2 regions of the Janthinobacterium tructae genome follow, and region 1 is predicted to be linked to the other one. Evidence: predicted binding sites of a transcription regulator. Region 1 holds the regulator's gene; the other holds the start of a gene.
The links. Region 1 encodes FNR, which switches genes on or off when oxygen is low (the NO sensors DNR and NnrR bind a similar motif). Its sites were predicted from a motif close to TTGATNNNNATCAA; they were not measured.
Positions count from the first base shown of each region.

Region 2: a site for FNR is predicted at 5,257-5,270, ahead of FJQ89_RS04865 (serine protein kinase). Genes of this name have one in related genera too.

Region 1 covers NZ_CP041185.1:4,182,833-4,190,695, reverse strand. Annotated here, with positions in the region: gene FJQ89_RS18320 (response regulator) at 1-3,060, opposite strand, end outside; gene fnr (fumarate/nitrate reduction transcriptional regulator Fnr) at 3,300-4,058, shown strand; gene FJQ89_RS18310 (FixH family protein) at 4,062-4,586, opposite strand; gene ccoG (cytochrome c oxidase accessory protein CcoG) at 4,689-6,071, opposite strand; gene ccoP (cytochrome-c oxidase, cbb3-type subunit III) at 6,076-6,996, opposite strand; gene FJQ89_RS18295 (cbb3-type cytochrome oxidase subunit 3) at 6,989-7,189, opposite strand; gene ccoO (cytochrome-c oxidase, cbb3-type subunit II) at 7,191-7,805, opposite strand; gene ccoN (cytochrome-c oxidase, cbb3-type subunit I) at 7,821-7,863, opposite strand, start outside.
Region 2 covers NZ_CP041185.1:1,097,507-1,105,369, forward strand. Annotated here, with positions in the region: gene FJQ89_RS04840 (bifunctional 2',3'-cyclic-nucleotide 2'-phosphodiesterase/3'-nucleotidase) at 1-992, shown strand, start outside; gene FJQ89_RS04845 (tetratricopeptide repeat protein) at 1,049-1,741, shown strand; gene FJQ89_RS04850 (catalase) at 2,011-3,447, shown strand; gene FJQ89_RS04855 (hypothetical protein) at 3,514-3,849, opposite strand; gene FJQ89_RS04860 (S1 family peptidase) at 4,019-5,200, opposite strand; gene FJQ89_RS04865 (serine protein kinase) at 5,476-7,440, shown strand; gene FJQ89_RS04870 (DUF444 family protein) at 7,443-7,863, shown strand, end outside.

The DNA of each region.
Region 1 (7,863 bases):
CGACAACCAATTCGCCGCCGCCGCCAGCGCCTGCTCGAGTTCCTGCGCCGTCTGCGCCAGCAGGCTTGGCACCTCGTCCAGGCGGCCCGCGTCGATGGCTTCCTCGGTGGCAAACGCGGCGCGGATCAGGCGTTTCGTGCCCAGGGTGCCGACGGAGCCGCGCACGCCGTGCAGGATGCGCGCCACGTCGCTGTGGCGCCCCGTTTGCAACGCGGTTTCGGCGTCGCGCACGGGCGTCATGCCCTTGTTCAGCGCGTCTTCCACCATGCGCCGCAGCACGCCGCGCCCTTTCGCATCGCGGCCCATCACGCGCATCAGCGGCGCCATGGAAAACACTTCCTCGTCGGCGACGGGCGCCGGCTCGGCCGTCTGCACGGGCGGGCGCTTCGGCAGGTGGCGCAGGATGACTGCCATCATCTCTTCCACCACCACGGGCTTGGCGATGAAATCGCTGATGCCGGCCGTCATGCAGCGCTCGCGCTCGGACGCCAGCACGCCGGCCGTCATGGCGATCACGGGCAAGTTCAAGCGCAGTTCCGTGCGGATGATATGGGTGGCGCTGAAGCCGTCCATGACGGGCATTTGCATGTCCATCAGCACGATATCGTAGCGCAGCGCTTCCGTGCGCAGCCGCTCCACCGCTTGCAAACCGTCGCCCACCACGTCCAGGGTGGCGCCCATGTGCTCGAGGATGCCGCGCGCCACGGCCTGGTTCAAATGATTGTCTTCCACCAGCAGGAAATGCACGCCTGCCAGTTCCGTGCCCAGTGGCTGGTGCAAGATGCGCTGTTCACCGCCGTCGTTCTTGGCGATCAGCGCCTGGTGCAGGGCATCGAACAGGCTCGAACCCGTGATCGGCTTCATCAGCACGACATCGGCCTCGGCCGCGCTGGAGATTTCTTCCAGGTGGTTGCGCGCGAAGGCGTTGACCATCACCACGATGGGCTGGCGCTGGCCGCTGGCCGCCTGGCGGATGGCCTTGGCCGTGGCTAGGCCGTCCATGACGGGCATGTGCCAGTCGGCCAGCACCACGTCGTACGGTTGTTGCTGCGCCAGGCGTTCGCGGTACAGTTCGATGGCGGCAAAGCCGGAGTCCACTTCGTCGGCCAGCCAGCCCCAGGCCTCGATCAGCTTGACGATCAGTTCGCGCGTGGTGCGGTTATCGTCGGCCACCAGCAGGCGCAGCTGGCCCAGGGCCGGCGTGCGCCGCGTTTCGGGCGGCTGCGCCAGCATCTCAAACGGCACGCTGAACCAGAAGCGGCTACCCTTGCCTTCGCTGCTGGCCACGGCGATATCACCGCCCATCATGTGGATCAGCTGCTTGCTGATGGCCAGGCCCAGGCCCGTGCCGCCGAAGCGCCGCGTGATGCTCTGGTCGCCCTGTGAAAAGGCGGCAAACAGTTGCTGTTGCTGCAGTTCCGTCATGCCGATGCCCGTGTCGCGCACTTCGAAGCGCAGCCAGGCGCGGTCTTGTTGGCTTTCGGCCAGGCTGACGGCCACCACCACTTCGCCGCTCTCGGTAAATTTGATGGCGTTGCCGGCCAGGTTGACGAGGATCTGCTGCAGGCGCTGGGCGTCGCCCATCAGGCGCCGCGGCACGTCGGGCTCGACGGCGATGGCCAGTTCCAGCTCTTTTTCACCCGCATTCATGGTCATCGTCGTGGCCAGCGTGTTCATCACCTCGTCGAGGTCGAATTCGACGGGCGACAATTCCATGCGGCGCGCCTCGATCTTCGAATAGTCGAGCACGTCGTTGAGGATGCCCAGCAGCGACTGGCCCGCCACGCGCACCATGGTCAGATACTTGCGCTGTTCCGTATCGAGTCTGGTATTGCCCAGCAAATACACCATGCCCAGCACGGCGTTGAGGGGCGTGCGGATTTCATGGCTCATGTTGGCCACGAAATCGCTCTTCGCGCGGTTGGCCGCCTCGGCCCGGTCGCGCTCCTGCTCCAGCTCCGCCGCGCGCGCTTCGAGTTCCTGCTGCAGGCGGTCGCGTTCGCTCATCAGGCCGTTGAACGCTTCCGTCAGTTCGCCGATCTCGTCGCGCTGCCGCACCGGCACGGGCGTGAAACGGCTGCCGCTGGTGCGCATGGCTTGCAGCGTGTCGCGCAGGCGCACCAGCGGCGATAGCAGGCGCACGGTGACCCAGCCCAGAATAAACGCGGCCAGCAGCGAAGCGAGGACGCTCCACAGCACCAGCCGGTACAGCACGCCATCGAACGGTTCGAATGCATCGTCGAGAGGCAGCGAGGCGGCCAGCAGCCAGTTCACCGATTTCAGGCGTTTGAAGCTGTTGACGGCCGTGATGCCGCGGCTGTTGGTGCTGACCATGCTGCCTTCGCCATCTTGCTTCAGCAATTGCGTGGTGGTCAGGTTGGCGTTCGGCTGGCGCGGCTGCAGCAAGCGGCTGGTCTCGGGGTGCAGCACGTAGCGTGGCACGGCGCCGCGCGTGAGGACGAAGTAATAGCCGCTCTTGCCGATCTTTTCCGAACGCAGGCGTCCCAGCAGGTTATCCTTGTACAGGCGCAGCACACCGATCACCACGCCGGCCACCTGGCCATCGGCGGTGAGCACGGGCGCCACCATCTGCACGATGGGCATGCCGCTCGACTTGCCCAGCATCGGTTCGGTGATCATGGGCTGGCGCGTGCGCAGGACGGTCTGGAAATACTCGCGCTCGGCGACGTTGATGCCGGCGCGCCCCGCCACTTCCGGCATGTCGGCCACGATGGCGCCTTGCGCATCGAGCACCAGCACGTCGTCGAACAGTATCAGCATCGAGCGGCGCGCATAGTATTCGCGCAACTGGGCGGGCCGGGCGATCAGTTCCGGCGGCTGCTGCCTGGCCGTCAGGGTGACGATCTGCAGCAGCATGCCCAGCTTGTCGTCGAGCTCGGCAGCGGTGCGGGTGATCAGGGCAGATTGCTGGCTCAGCAGTACTCGGGTGAAGTCGGCGCGCATGTGCTGCACCTGTATCATGGTGACCAGCGCGATCATGGCGACCGAGGTCAGGCTGGTGACCAGCGCGACTTTTGCTTTGATGCCGAGAGGCTTCATGATTTCCTTTTCAGTACCGGGTGGTACAGGCGGCAGCTAATGCTGTCGGGAATTTTCCTATCAATACATCAACTTGGCAAGCGGCGCCGCGCAAATTGCCTTTCCCACATGGGCTTTTAACGATGTTGCCATATAATTAAAGTCAGAACGTCGTTTATTCAGCGGAAATGCGGTGAAATTGGCACACGGCAACCCTGTATGCAGTAAACTCGTTATTGCATTTTCTAAAAGGTACCGACATGACTGAAGCGCTACTCACTCCCACCATGCCCACAGTGACCGTGGAAGCGTTGCGTGCGCGATGCTCGACCTGCAGCATGCATCAATTGTGCCTGCCGATGGGCCTCGATGTGGGCGACATGGACAGGCTGGACCAGATCATCGGCCGCCGCCGCAAGATCGTGCGCGGTGCCTCGCTGTTCCGCATCGGCGACTCGTTCCAGAATCTGTACGCGATCCGCCTGGGGCACTTCAAGACGTACCAGATCAATCCGGGCGGTGAAGAGCAGGTGACGGGTTTCCAGATGGCTGGCGAACTGCTGGGCATGGACGCCATCAGCGCCGACCGCCACCACTGTAATGCGGTGGCGCTGGAAGACAGCGAAGTGTGTGAAATTCCTTTTTCCAGCCTGGAACAATTGCTGGGCAATATGCCGACCCTGCTGCGCCATTTCCATCGCATGATGAGCCAGGAAATCACGCGCGAGCAAAGCGTCATGCTGTTGCTGGGCAATATGCAGGCGACCCAGCGTTTTGCCGCCTTTATCGTCAACCTGGCCTCGCGCTATGAAGCGCGTGGCTATTCGGCCAGCAAATTTCAGCTGCGCATGTCGCGCGAGGAAATCGGCAATTACCTGGGGCTGACCATCGAGAGCGTCAGCCGTTTATTGTCGAAATTCAAGAAGGAAGGCTGGCTGCGCGTCTCCAACCGCGAGATCGAGATCTTGCAGCCGGCCAAGTTAAAAGCTATCACGGCCGGCACGGACGTCTGCAAATAAGGCTTACAGCTCTTCATCGGCATGCAGCGCGATGCTGCGCTGCAGCGGCCAGGTCCAGATGCCGGACAGGCGCCACTCGCGTTTGTCGTTTTCCACCAGTACTTGCCAGCGGCTGCGCTCGAGCATCGGCAGCGCCACGGAGAAATTGCCGGCCGCATCGGGCTGCACCAGCAGCTTGATATCCTTTTCCGGCAGGGTCGCATGCGCCAGATGCAGCTGCAACGGACCCTGGTAAGCCTTGCCGAAGCTGTGCACTGAACCACTCAGGCGCGCTGACGCCACATCATAGGACAGGCTGGTATCCATCGCCAGGTCGCTGGCGATCGTATCGCGCCGCAAGTCCTGGTTGATCGCCTTGCCCTGCTTGTAATAATCACCCACCACCAAGGCATCGGGCTGCGTAAACGCGATATACGCCATGCAGCTGCCGACGACCACGGACAGGCCGGGACCGATCATCAGCAGCCATGGCCAGCGATGCTTGTACCACGGGGCAACGGGGGCTTGCAGCTTGAGACTGTCGGACATGATATTTCTCCTGTTTAATCGGCCAATCCCCATGCGGGGACTGGCCTTCCTGCAACTTCATGGCGGCGGCGAGGGCACCCGGTCCCCGTCCGCCTTTCCTTGTTAACGCGGCACGATGAATACCGCGCTTTCACGCACATGCAGCGACGGGTCGTCCAGCGAGTGCAATTCGATCGCAATCTTGTTCGAACCCTTTTCTCCCACGCCGTGCGGCACGCGCAGGCGGATCGGCCAACCCAGCGTTTCCGTCGGCTGCAAGGTCACCTCTTCGCGCGTCAGCAAGGTCAGGCCGGGCAAGCCGGAAGCGCTGATTTTAAAGTGCTGGGTTTGCTCCGAGGTATTCATGATCTGCAAGCGGTAGACGTTTTCGATCATGCCGTCTTCCACTTCGCGTCCCATCGAACCGCGGTCGCGGATCACGTCCATTTTCAGGGGCGTGCGCAGGGCCAGCGAGGTACACACGGCAATGATGATCAGGGCCAGGATGGAAGTGTAGATCAGCACGCGCGGGCGCATGGCGCGCTGGCGGATCTGCTTCGAATTGAAGTTGTTTTCCATCGCATGGTCGGTACTGTAGCGTACCAGTCCCCGCGGCCGGTCGACCTTGTCCATCACGGTATTGCAGGCATCGACGCAGGCGGCGCAGCCGATGCATTCATACTGCAGGCCGTTGCGGATATCGATGCCGGTCGGACATACTTGCACGCACAGGGTGCAGTCGATGCAATCGCCCAGCTTGTCGTTGTTGCCAGCCTTCTTGCTGATGGCGCCACGCGGTTCGCCGCGCTTGGCATCGTAAGTGATGATCAGGGTGTCCTGGTCGAACATGGCGCTCTGGAAGCGCGCGTAGGGGCACATGTATTTGCACACCTGCTCGCGCAGCCAGCCCGCGTTGCCGTAGGTTGCCAGGCTGTAGAACAAGACCCAGAACCATTCCCAGGGACCGAAATTGAGGGTGGTCACCTCGCGCGCCAGTTCCTTGATCGGCGTGAAATAGCCGACAAAGGTAAAGCCCGTCCACAGGGCGATGGCGCCCCATGCCAGGTGCTTGGCCGTCTTCTTGAAGGCCTTGCGCACGGACGGTCCCTGCTTGTCGAGGGCCATGCGCGCGCTGCGCGTACCCTCGATGCGGCGTTCGACCCACAGGAAGATTTCCGTGTATACCGTTTGCGGGCAAGAGAACCCGCACCACACCCGCCCGGCGATGGCCGTGACGAGGAACAACAAATACGCACAGATGATCAGCAGGGCCGCCAGATAGATGAAATCCTGGGGCCACAGCACGACGCCGAAAATGTAGAACTTGCGCGTGGTCAAATCGAACAGCAGGGCTTGCCTGCCATTCCAGGTCAACCACGGCAAGCCGTAGAACGCCAGCTGAGTAAGCCATACGCATACCCATCGCCAGGTAGCGTAGCGTCCTTTGGCCTCGCGAGGGTAGATCTGCTCGCGGGCCGCATACATCTTGATGACTTGAGGTTCCATTACATCATTTCACGGACGTCTGGGGATTCGACAGGCTCCAGACATAGGCCGACAGCACGTGGACCTTGGACTCGCCGAGGAAATCGCTGAAGGCCGGCATGGTGTTGTTGCGTCCCTTGCGTACGGTTTCCATGATGGTATCGGCACTGCCGCCGTACAGCCAGATCTTGTCCGTCAGGTTAGGCGAACCGAGCATCTGATTGCCCTTCGCATCGGCGCCATGACAGGCCATGCAGGCACCGAACTTGGCTTTGCCCAGCACGGATTTGACGGGGTCCGAGGTGGAACCGGACAGGCTCAGCACATAATGGGCCACGTTCTCGACATCCTTTTCGGAGCCCAGGGCGGCGCCCATCGGTGGCATCTGCCCATTGCGGCCATGCATGATGGTGGTCTTGATGATGTCGGGTTCACCGCCATACAGCCAGTCCTTGTCGGTCAGGTTGGGGAAACCCTTGTTGCCGCGTGCATCCGAACCGTGGCATTGCGCGCAGTAGGTCAGGAACAAACGCTGGCCGATGGCATGCGCCTGCGGATCGGCGGCCACCGTCTTCAAGTCCTGGCTCAGGTACTTGTTGAACAGGGGACCGTAGTCGGCTTCCGCCTTCTTCAGCTCTTCCTCATACTGGCCCGTCGATTTCCAGCCCAGGCTGCCGGCATAATTGCCCAGGCCCGGGTACAGGAACAGATACGCCAGGGCGAAGACGATGGTGATGTAGAACAACCACATCCACCAGCGCGGCATCGGCGTATTGAGTTCCTTCAAGTCCTCGTCCCAGACGTGGCCCGTGGTGCCGTCGGCAGGCGCGCCTTCGACCACTTTGATTTTCGACTGCGAGTACAGCAGCACGCCGCAGCCGATGATGCCCAGCAGGGACAGTACGACGATGTAGATATTCCAGAAGCCATTGGTAAAGTCAGCCATGGTTGCGCTCCCCTTGTGCCGGTGCGGCATCGGCCGCGTAGTCGAGCGCCTCGTCGTCGAACGGCAGGCGTGCCGCCGCGTCGAAGTCGCTATTGCTGCGGCTGAACGTCCACCACAGGATGCCTACGAACGTCGTAAAGGAAACCACCGTCATGACGCTGCTGGCGCTGTCAAACAGGTTCTCGATTGCCATGCTAATTCCTTGTTTTGATTAATGTACCGAGGCCTTGCAGATAGGCGACCAGGGCGTCTTCTTCCGTCTTGTCCTGCAGCTGCGCCGGGCCGGCGGTGATTTCCGCATCGCTGTACGGCTGGCCCAGGCGTTGCAGGGCGCGCATCTTCGGCATGATGTCGTCAGGCACCAGCTTGGTCTTCGCCAGCCATGGGTAGGCCGGCATGTTCGACTCGGGCACCACGTCGCGCGGGTTGTTCAAGTGCGTGCGGTGCCATTCATCGCTGTAGCGGGCGCCCACGCGGGCCAGATCCGGCCCCGTGCGCTTGGAACCCCACTGGAACGGACGGTCATACACGAACTCGCCAGCGACCGAATAGTGGCCATAGCGTTCCGTTTCCGCGCGCAGCGGACGTACCATCTGCGAGTGGCAGTTGTAGCAGCCTTCGCGCACGTAAATGTCGCGGCCCGCCAGGCGCAGCGGCGAATACGGCTTCAGGCCGGCGACCGGTTCCGTCGTGCTCTTCTGGAAGAACAGGGGAATGATCTCGACGGCGCCGCCGATGCTGATCACTACCGTGACCAGGGCGATCAGCAGCCAGGGGTTTCTCTCAATCCATGCATGTGAAAATTTCATTTGCTTTTGCTCCTATCAGGCGTGCGCCGCGTTCAGTTCCGGAATGCGGGCGACGGGG
Region 2 (7,863 bases), 3.1 Mb from region 1:
TCAAGTACACGGACGGCAAGACCCTGGTGAAAGCCGACCCGGCCATCGCACCGCTGGTGGCCACCGAGCACGCAGCCACCATCGCCTACGCCAAACAGCCGCTGGGCATCAGCACGGATTTCGAAATGTCCGCCTATTTTGCGCTGGTGGGCGACGTGAGCGCCATCCAGCTGGTGAACCAGGCGCAGCTCGACTACGTGAAGAACTTCATCGCCACCAGCACGGATGCCACCTTGTCCGGCTACAAGAACATCCCCGTCATCTCGTGCAGCGCGCCATTCAAGGCAGGGCGCAACGGGCCATCGGACTTCACGGACGTGGCCGCAGGTGCGACGCCCGCCGCGCCAATTGGCTTGCAAGTGCGCAATCCGGGCGACCTGTATTTATATAGCAACAACAACCTGCAAGCCGTGAAAATCAAGGGATCGGACTTGAAGGCCTGGCTGGAAACGTCGGCCAAGCAATTTGGCCAGATCGACCCGGCCAGTACTGCCGAGCAGGACCTGGTGCCGTCGTATGGCACGATTTATAACTACGACGTGTTCTATGCGGAAAACAATGCGCTCACGTACCAGATCGACGTGACGAAAAAGCCGGGCAGCCGCATCGTCAACCTCACGTACAAGGGCGCAGCCGTCGCCGATGGCGATGACTTCATCGTTGCCACCAACGACTACCGCGCCGGTGGCGGCGGCGCCGTGCCTGGCATCGATGGCAGCAAGACCATCATCAAGTCGCCCGATGCGAACCAGGCCGTGGTCAGCAATTACCTGGCGTCGCTCAGTACCAAGGCCGGCAAGGTGACCCTGGCGGCGAATGGCAGCGCGCGCAGCTGGAGCTTCGTCAAGACGGCCACGGCCGGTCCCGTGATCCTGCGTTCGGCACCCGGTCACCTGGCGCTGGCGCAAGGCAGCGGCATCGCCAACGTGGCGGCTGAAGGCGGCCTCGACGCCAGCGGTTTCGCCAAGTACCGCATTGACCTGAGCAAATAAGGTCCATGGGCCGGAACTGCCGCAATTCCGGCCCCTCATTCTGCAAGGTGATCCAGATGAAACACGCACTCTCCCTCCCCGCCGTCGTGCTGGCCGCCGTCCTGGCCGCCTGCCAGGCCTCCCCGCCGCCCACGCCGGCGGAAATCGAAGCCGTCGCCATGCACGCGCGCCAGGCGGGCGACCAGCAGGCCGAGCGCAAGGTTCGCAACTGGGCCGGCAAGGACATGCCCGTCGCCGAGCGCGAACTGGCGCTGATTTACCAGGCCCGTCCGGAACGCCGCGCCGAAGCGCTGAGTCTGTTCGAGCAGGCGGCCCGCGCCGGCGACACGGAAGCGGCCTTCGAACTGGGACAAATGCTGCGCGCGGCCACGCCCGGCCAGGCCTGGCTGTGGTACCGGCAAGCGGCGCAGCAAGGCCATGCCAAGGCGGCATTGATGCTGGGCCTGCTGGCAGCCAACGGCGAAGGCGTGCCGCAAGATCCCGTGATAGCGGCGCGCTGGCTGGAAAAATCGAGCGAACTGGGCAATCCACATGCCATGTTCCTGCTGTACAACGCCTACCGCGAAGGCCGCGGCGTGCCGCGCGACCTGGCCAAGGGCCATGCGCTGCTGGAAGAAGCGGCCCATCACGAATACCCGCCCGCCATCCAGGAGCTGGCCATGACGGTGCAGGCGGACGACGCCCTGCGCGCGGGCCACCTGATGAAGGAAGCGACGGAACACCGGCACAATAACTGGAACAGGTTTTAAGCCCATGCGCTGGCGCGCCAGAAAATCACGCTGCACTTTACGCCAGATCAATCGTGTTGGACTAGACATTGCCGAGGGGCTATGATGGTCTAGCTGCGTCCCTGGACGCGGCGAGGCTGTCGCCAGCCTCGAAATCGCACACTGAATTTGCTTTTTAGAAATTTGTTACTCTGGACCAGCCTCGGTGAGTATGTCGCATACGCTCAGCCCAGCCAGTGTTTGGGTAGGCCCTGGCTCGTCCGTCGACCTCCCTATAAAGAAAGAGTCCAATGAAAAAGCTGACCACCGCCTTTGGAGCGCCTGTCGTCGACAACCAGAACATCCAGACGGCCGGCCCGCGTGGCCCTGCCCTGCTGCAAGATGTGTGGTTCCTGGAAAAGCTGGCCCACTTCGACCGCGAAGTCATCCCCGAGCGCCGCATGCATGCCAAGGGTTCCGGCGCACACGGCACGTTTACCGTCACGCACGACATCACGCGCTACACGCGGGCGAAAATCTTTGGCGCCGTGGGCAAGCAAACACCCATGTTCGCGCGCTTTTCCACGGTCGCTGGCGAGCGGGGCGCGGCGGATGCGGAGCGCGATATCCGCGGCTTTGCCCTGAAGTTCTACACGGAAGAAGGCAACTGGGACCTGGTTGGCAACAACACGCCCGTGTTTTTCATGCGCGACCCGCTGAAATTCCCCGATTTGAACCACGCCATCAAGCGCGACCCGCGCACGGGACTGCGCAGCGCCAACAGCAACTGGGACTTCTGGACCTCGCTGCCGGAAGCACTGCACCAGGTGACGGTGGTGATGAGCGACCGGGGCTTGCCGCGCAGCTTCCGCCACATGCACGGCTTCGGCAGCCATACCTTCAGCTTCCTGAATGCGCAAAACGAGCGTTTCTGGGTCAAGTTCACCTTTAAAACCCAGCAAGGAATTGAAAACCTGACGGATGCCGAAGCCGAGGCGCTGGTGGGCAAGGACCGCGAAAGTTCGCACCGCGACCTGTACGAGAGCATCGAAAACAAGGATTTCCCCCGCTGGACGCTGTACGTGCAGATCATGCCGGAAAAAGAGGCAGGCACGTATCACCTGAACCCCTTCGACCTGTCGAAAGTGTGGCCGCACGGCGATTATCCGCTGATCGAGGTGGGCGTGCTGGAACTGAACCGCAATGCCGACAACCACTTTGCCGAAGTGGAACAGGCGGCCTTCAACCCGGCCAACGTGGTGCCCGGCATCAGTTTTTCGCCGGACAAGATGCTGCAGGGGCGCCTGTTTTCATATGGCGACGCGCAGCGCTACCGCCTCGGTGTCAACCACAGCCATATCCCCGTCAACGCGCCGAAATGCCCGTTCCACAGCTATCACCGCGACGGCCAGATGCGCGTCGACGGCAACCAGGGCGGCACCCTGGGCTATGAACCGAACAGCGAGCAGGAATGGGCCGAGCAGCCCGATTTCCGTGAACCGCCGCTGAGTATCGAAGGCGCGGCCGACCACTGGAACCACAGGGTCGACGAGGATTACTATTCGCAGCCGCGAGCCCTGTTCCGCCTGATGACTGCGGCACAGCAGCAAGCCTTGTTCGACAACACGGCGCGCGCCATCTCGGGTGCCTCGGAGCAAGTCAAGCAACGCCACATCGGCAACTGCACCCTGTGCGACCCCGCGTATGGCGCGGGCGTGGCCGAAGCGATAGCCCGCCTGAGCAAATAGGGTCAGCGCACGCAGGGCAAGGAAGGCCCGCAAGCGGGCTTTTCTTGCTTTCCATCTACGCCACCCCTACCAGCGCTGGATATCGATCTGGCCCGTGATGCTCGTTTCCACCGGATAACCGTCGACCTGCGACGGCACGCGCCGCTTGACGGACGCATCGCGCAAATACACGACGAGGGCTTCGCCGCCGATGGCAGTCTGCCCCAGGCTGACGCCTTCGACGCCATCGATCGCCATCAGGGCCCGCTCATTGCGCCGCTTTGCCGCTTCCAGCCGGCCGGGCGGCGGTGCGGCATGCGCGAGGCCCGCCACCGCGTGGCTACTCGCCTCGTCCGGCACATACGGCATGGCCGCATCCTCGAAGACGGCGTAAGGCGCTGTTACAAATTTACTGTTTGACATGACACATCCTCCTGATGCTGCCCATGGCACGCGTTGAACAAGGAGGCACGGCGCGCCTCTTGCCCGCCAGGCCATGCATGGCAGCCACACTTGACCCTATCATCATCGTGCAAAAGGTGGCGCAGTGCAAGGAAGCATCACGCCGCCGCACCGTTTTCTGTGACCCTGCTCAAGTATATAAATTGATATCGAGCGCCACCACCACACGCCGCATCTGGTTGGCAAACGTGATATTGCCGCCGCCGGCAAACAGCAGACCGACGGGATTGCGCTGCTGGTTCCAGGTCCAGATGGACGAGCCGGAGTCGCCACCCGCGCTGAATGCCCCGCTGACGCCCGTAATGGCGATCTGGTCCTGGAACAGCGCGATCCTGCCGCCGCCATAATTGACGTTGATGGTGGCGCCCAGACCCGTGATGCGGCCCTGCGTCAATTGCGTCGTGCGTCCGGATTTGCCGACCAGCATGCCCAGCGCGGGCGCTGCCAGCGCGTTGCTGATGCGGAAATAGGCCGGCACGCCACCGCTCAGGTAGACCAGTTCGCGACGCACGCGGTCTGGCCAGGCCCAGCCGGTAGCGCAATCGACAAAATTGACGCCGCCACTGAAATTGATGGGCACGAAGCGCTCGAGCACGGCCACCTGGTCTTGCGGGCAGCGCCCGCCATCGATGGGGCCCGGCTGCACGATGCAGTCGTTGAACGCGCCGCCGTTGGAATTGGCCAGCACGTGATTATTGCTCAGAATCATCAAACGGCTGTTGCGCGGCGCGCTGCGCCCCACGGCCAGGCAGCCGATGGTGCCGGCCGTGATGCGGAAATGCCCGACCGAGACGCCGCCCGGCGCCGGACGCAGCCGGAAACGGTGCGGCTGCGCGTCGATCACGCCCGTGACGACAATATTGACGGGCACCCTGTCGCTGGCCACGGCGCGCACGCCCATGGCTCCCACGATGGCAGCCTTGGCGCGGTCGACGGAAGTCGGTTCGGCCACGTACAGGGTCAGGGCTGGCAAGCCCGGCTCGCCGGACGAGCTGTCGCTGGCGCCCTCGCCCAGGCCGATGGACACGCCCTGGATATTGCCGCCGTCGCTGAAGGCGTCGGCGGCGCGCACGCCGCCCGCCTGGGAAATCGACTGGCGCATGCCGTCTTCGATACTGCGCTTAATTTCCAGCAATTCCATGCTGACACCGCTCAAGGCGTCGGGCACGTCCGAGACGGATGCGCTTTCGATCGTATTGTCGTCCTCGCCGGGGGTGGAAAATTGGCCGATGGCCTCTTCATCGTCCGCGCTTTGCCCCTGGCCACTGCTGCCGGGTGGGGCACTGAAACCGTTATCATTGCCGATCATCATGTTCTCCTCGTGGGGTGCTCCGGATATCCAGTGTGGACGGGCCGCGCCGGCCGGTATTGATCTGGATTGAATTGCGCAGGCGCGTGGCAGCCCTGCGCCAAAGGGGCCAAAGGAGGGCAAAAATAGTTCCCTCGTCAAGGTTGAGCGAGATCAGGCGTGCGGGCAGAGGCACCGCCGTATACTTGGCCGACAGGCTGGAACCGGGCCTGCTCCACGACAGCAAGGTTAGCAACGCCAGCAACGGCATGGATGGGGAAACAATGACGAGCCCTGGTATGACACGCCACGACGACGCGCCTGCGGGCGAGCAAGCAGGCCAGCATGCCGGCTTTCTGCACGGCATGGCGGCCTGGGCGGAAAAACACAACATCAGCCCCTGGCGCGGCAGTTTTGCCGACTTTATCGAGCAAATCCTGCCCGCTCGCGCGGCCCTGCTGACGCGCAGCGCGCACCAGTACCTGTGGGACATGATGCGCTGGAACGGCCAGACCGATGACAGCGGGCGCTTCCGCTGTCGCCTGTTCGACAACGAGCTGTTCGGCATCGACGAGGCGATTGACCGCGTGGCCGCCTACTTCAAGGCGGCCGCCGCCGGCTCCGAAGTGGGCCGGCGCATGTTGCTGCTGCTGGGCCCGCCGTCGGGCGGCAAGTCGAGCCTGGTGATCCTGCTCAAGCGGGGGCTGGAAGAATACAGCCACAGCAGCGAAGGCGCCTTGTACGGCATCGCCGGCTGTCCCGTGCATGAATCACCGCTGCACCTGGTGCCGCACAGCATGCGCGCCGACTTTCGCGCCAGCTATGACGCCGAGCTGCATGGCGAACTGTGTCCCCATTGCCGCGCGCGGCTGGAAGAACAGTACGCGGGCGACTTCCTGCGCATGCCCGTCGAACGCATCCACCTGTCCGAGGCGGGCCGCTGCGGCATCGGCACGTATGCGCCGCACGACCCCACCACGGCCGACCTGGCCGACCTGGTCGGTTCCGTCGACCTGTCGAAGGTGACGCAGTATGGCGACGAAGGCGATCCGCGCGCCTGGTCCTGGTCCGGCGCCGTGTATGCGGCCAGCCGCGGCATGCTGGAAATGATCGAAATCCTCAAGGTCAAGCGCGAATTCCTGTACTTGCTGCTGACTTTAACGCAGGAAAAGAATGTCAAGGTGTCGCGCTTTCCCCTGATTTACCTCGACGAAACCATCCTCGCGCACACGAATCTGGCCGAATTTCGCAAATTCCTGCAAGAAAGCGAAAACGAGGCGCTGCTCGACCGCATGGTCATCGTGCAAGTGCCGTATACGCTCAATTACCGCGAAGAAGCGCGCATTTACCGCAAGCTGATCCTGGCGGCCGCGCCCGCCTTCCGCGACGTGCATCTCGATCCGCACGTGCTGCATGCGGCGGCCGTGTTCGCCATCCTCAGCCGCCTGCCCGAAGGCGAGGACAAGGAAGCCGAACTGGTCAAGAAGCTGCGCGTGTATGCAGACGAAGACGTTGACGACTTGCAGCATGCCGACATCCGCCGCTTGCGCGCGCGCGACAAGTCGCCCGACGAAGGCTTGTCGGGCGTGTCGCCCCGATTCGTCATCAATGCCCTGTCGCACGCCATCATTTCCGCCCAGCGCAACAGCCTCTCCACCATGGATGTGCTGCTGGCCCTGAAGGATGGCATCGAAAGCGATGCGCGCATCGAACCGCGGCGCAAGCGTCAGTGGGTCGATTATCTGGTGCTCACGCGCAAGGATTTCTATAACCGCTGGGTCAAGGCCGACGTGCACAAGGCCCTGTTCGTGTCGTTCGAGCAAGAAGCGCAGGACTTGCTGAGCAAGTATCTCGATGAAGTCGAAGCCATGCTCGACAACCGCCAGATCCGCGACCCCATGACCAGCGAAGAGCGCCGCCCCGACGAGCGCTTCCTGCGCGCCGTGGAAGAGAAAATCCATATCAGCGACGCGGGCAAGCAGTCGTTCCGGCAAGAAGTGGTGCGCAAGGCCATGGGCGCCTTCAAGCGGGGCGAGCCCTTCGGCCTGGCTAGCCACGCGCAATTGCACGATGCCATTCAGCAATATCTGTTCGAGCAACGGCGCGACGTGCTGCGCCTGGTCGGTTCGGCCAAGCGCCCCGACGATGACGTGCGGGCCAGGATCTCCGCCGTCGAGCAGCGCCTGGTGGACGAATACGGTTATGACGCCCATAGCGCGCGCGAAGCGCTCAACTACGTGACCACCTTGCTGGCGCAGGAATAGCCATGTCCGCCACGACTTCGCCAGTGTCCACCGCCCCAGCCCTGGCCCAGCCCTGGTACGGTTTGTTCTCGCGCGGCGCGCGCGACTGGCTGCGTCACAACCAGAAAGTACGCGATGCCGTGCAGGCGCACTTGCCCGAACTGATCGCCACGCCTGACCTGATCGGCGGACCGCAGCAGCGTACGGTGCAAGTGCCCATGCGCCTGCTCGAACACGCGCATTTTCGCCTGGCGCCGGCGCGCAACAGCGTGGGCGCGGGCCAGGGCGAAGGCCAGCCCGGCGATCTCCTGCGCGCGGCGCGCCCTGCCGCCACAGGCGAGGGCGGTGCGCCAGGCGGCGATGGCGAGGGGGCGGTGCGCCTGCTGCTGGAGTTTCCCATCGACGACATCCTCGACTGGCTGTGGGACGCCTTCGAGCTGCCGC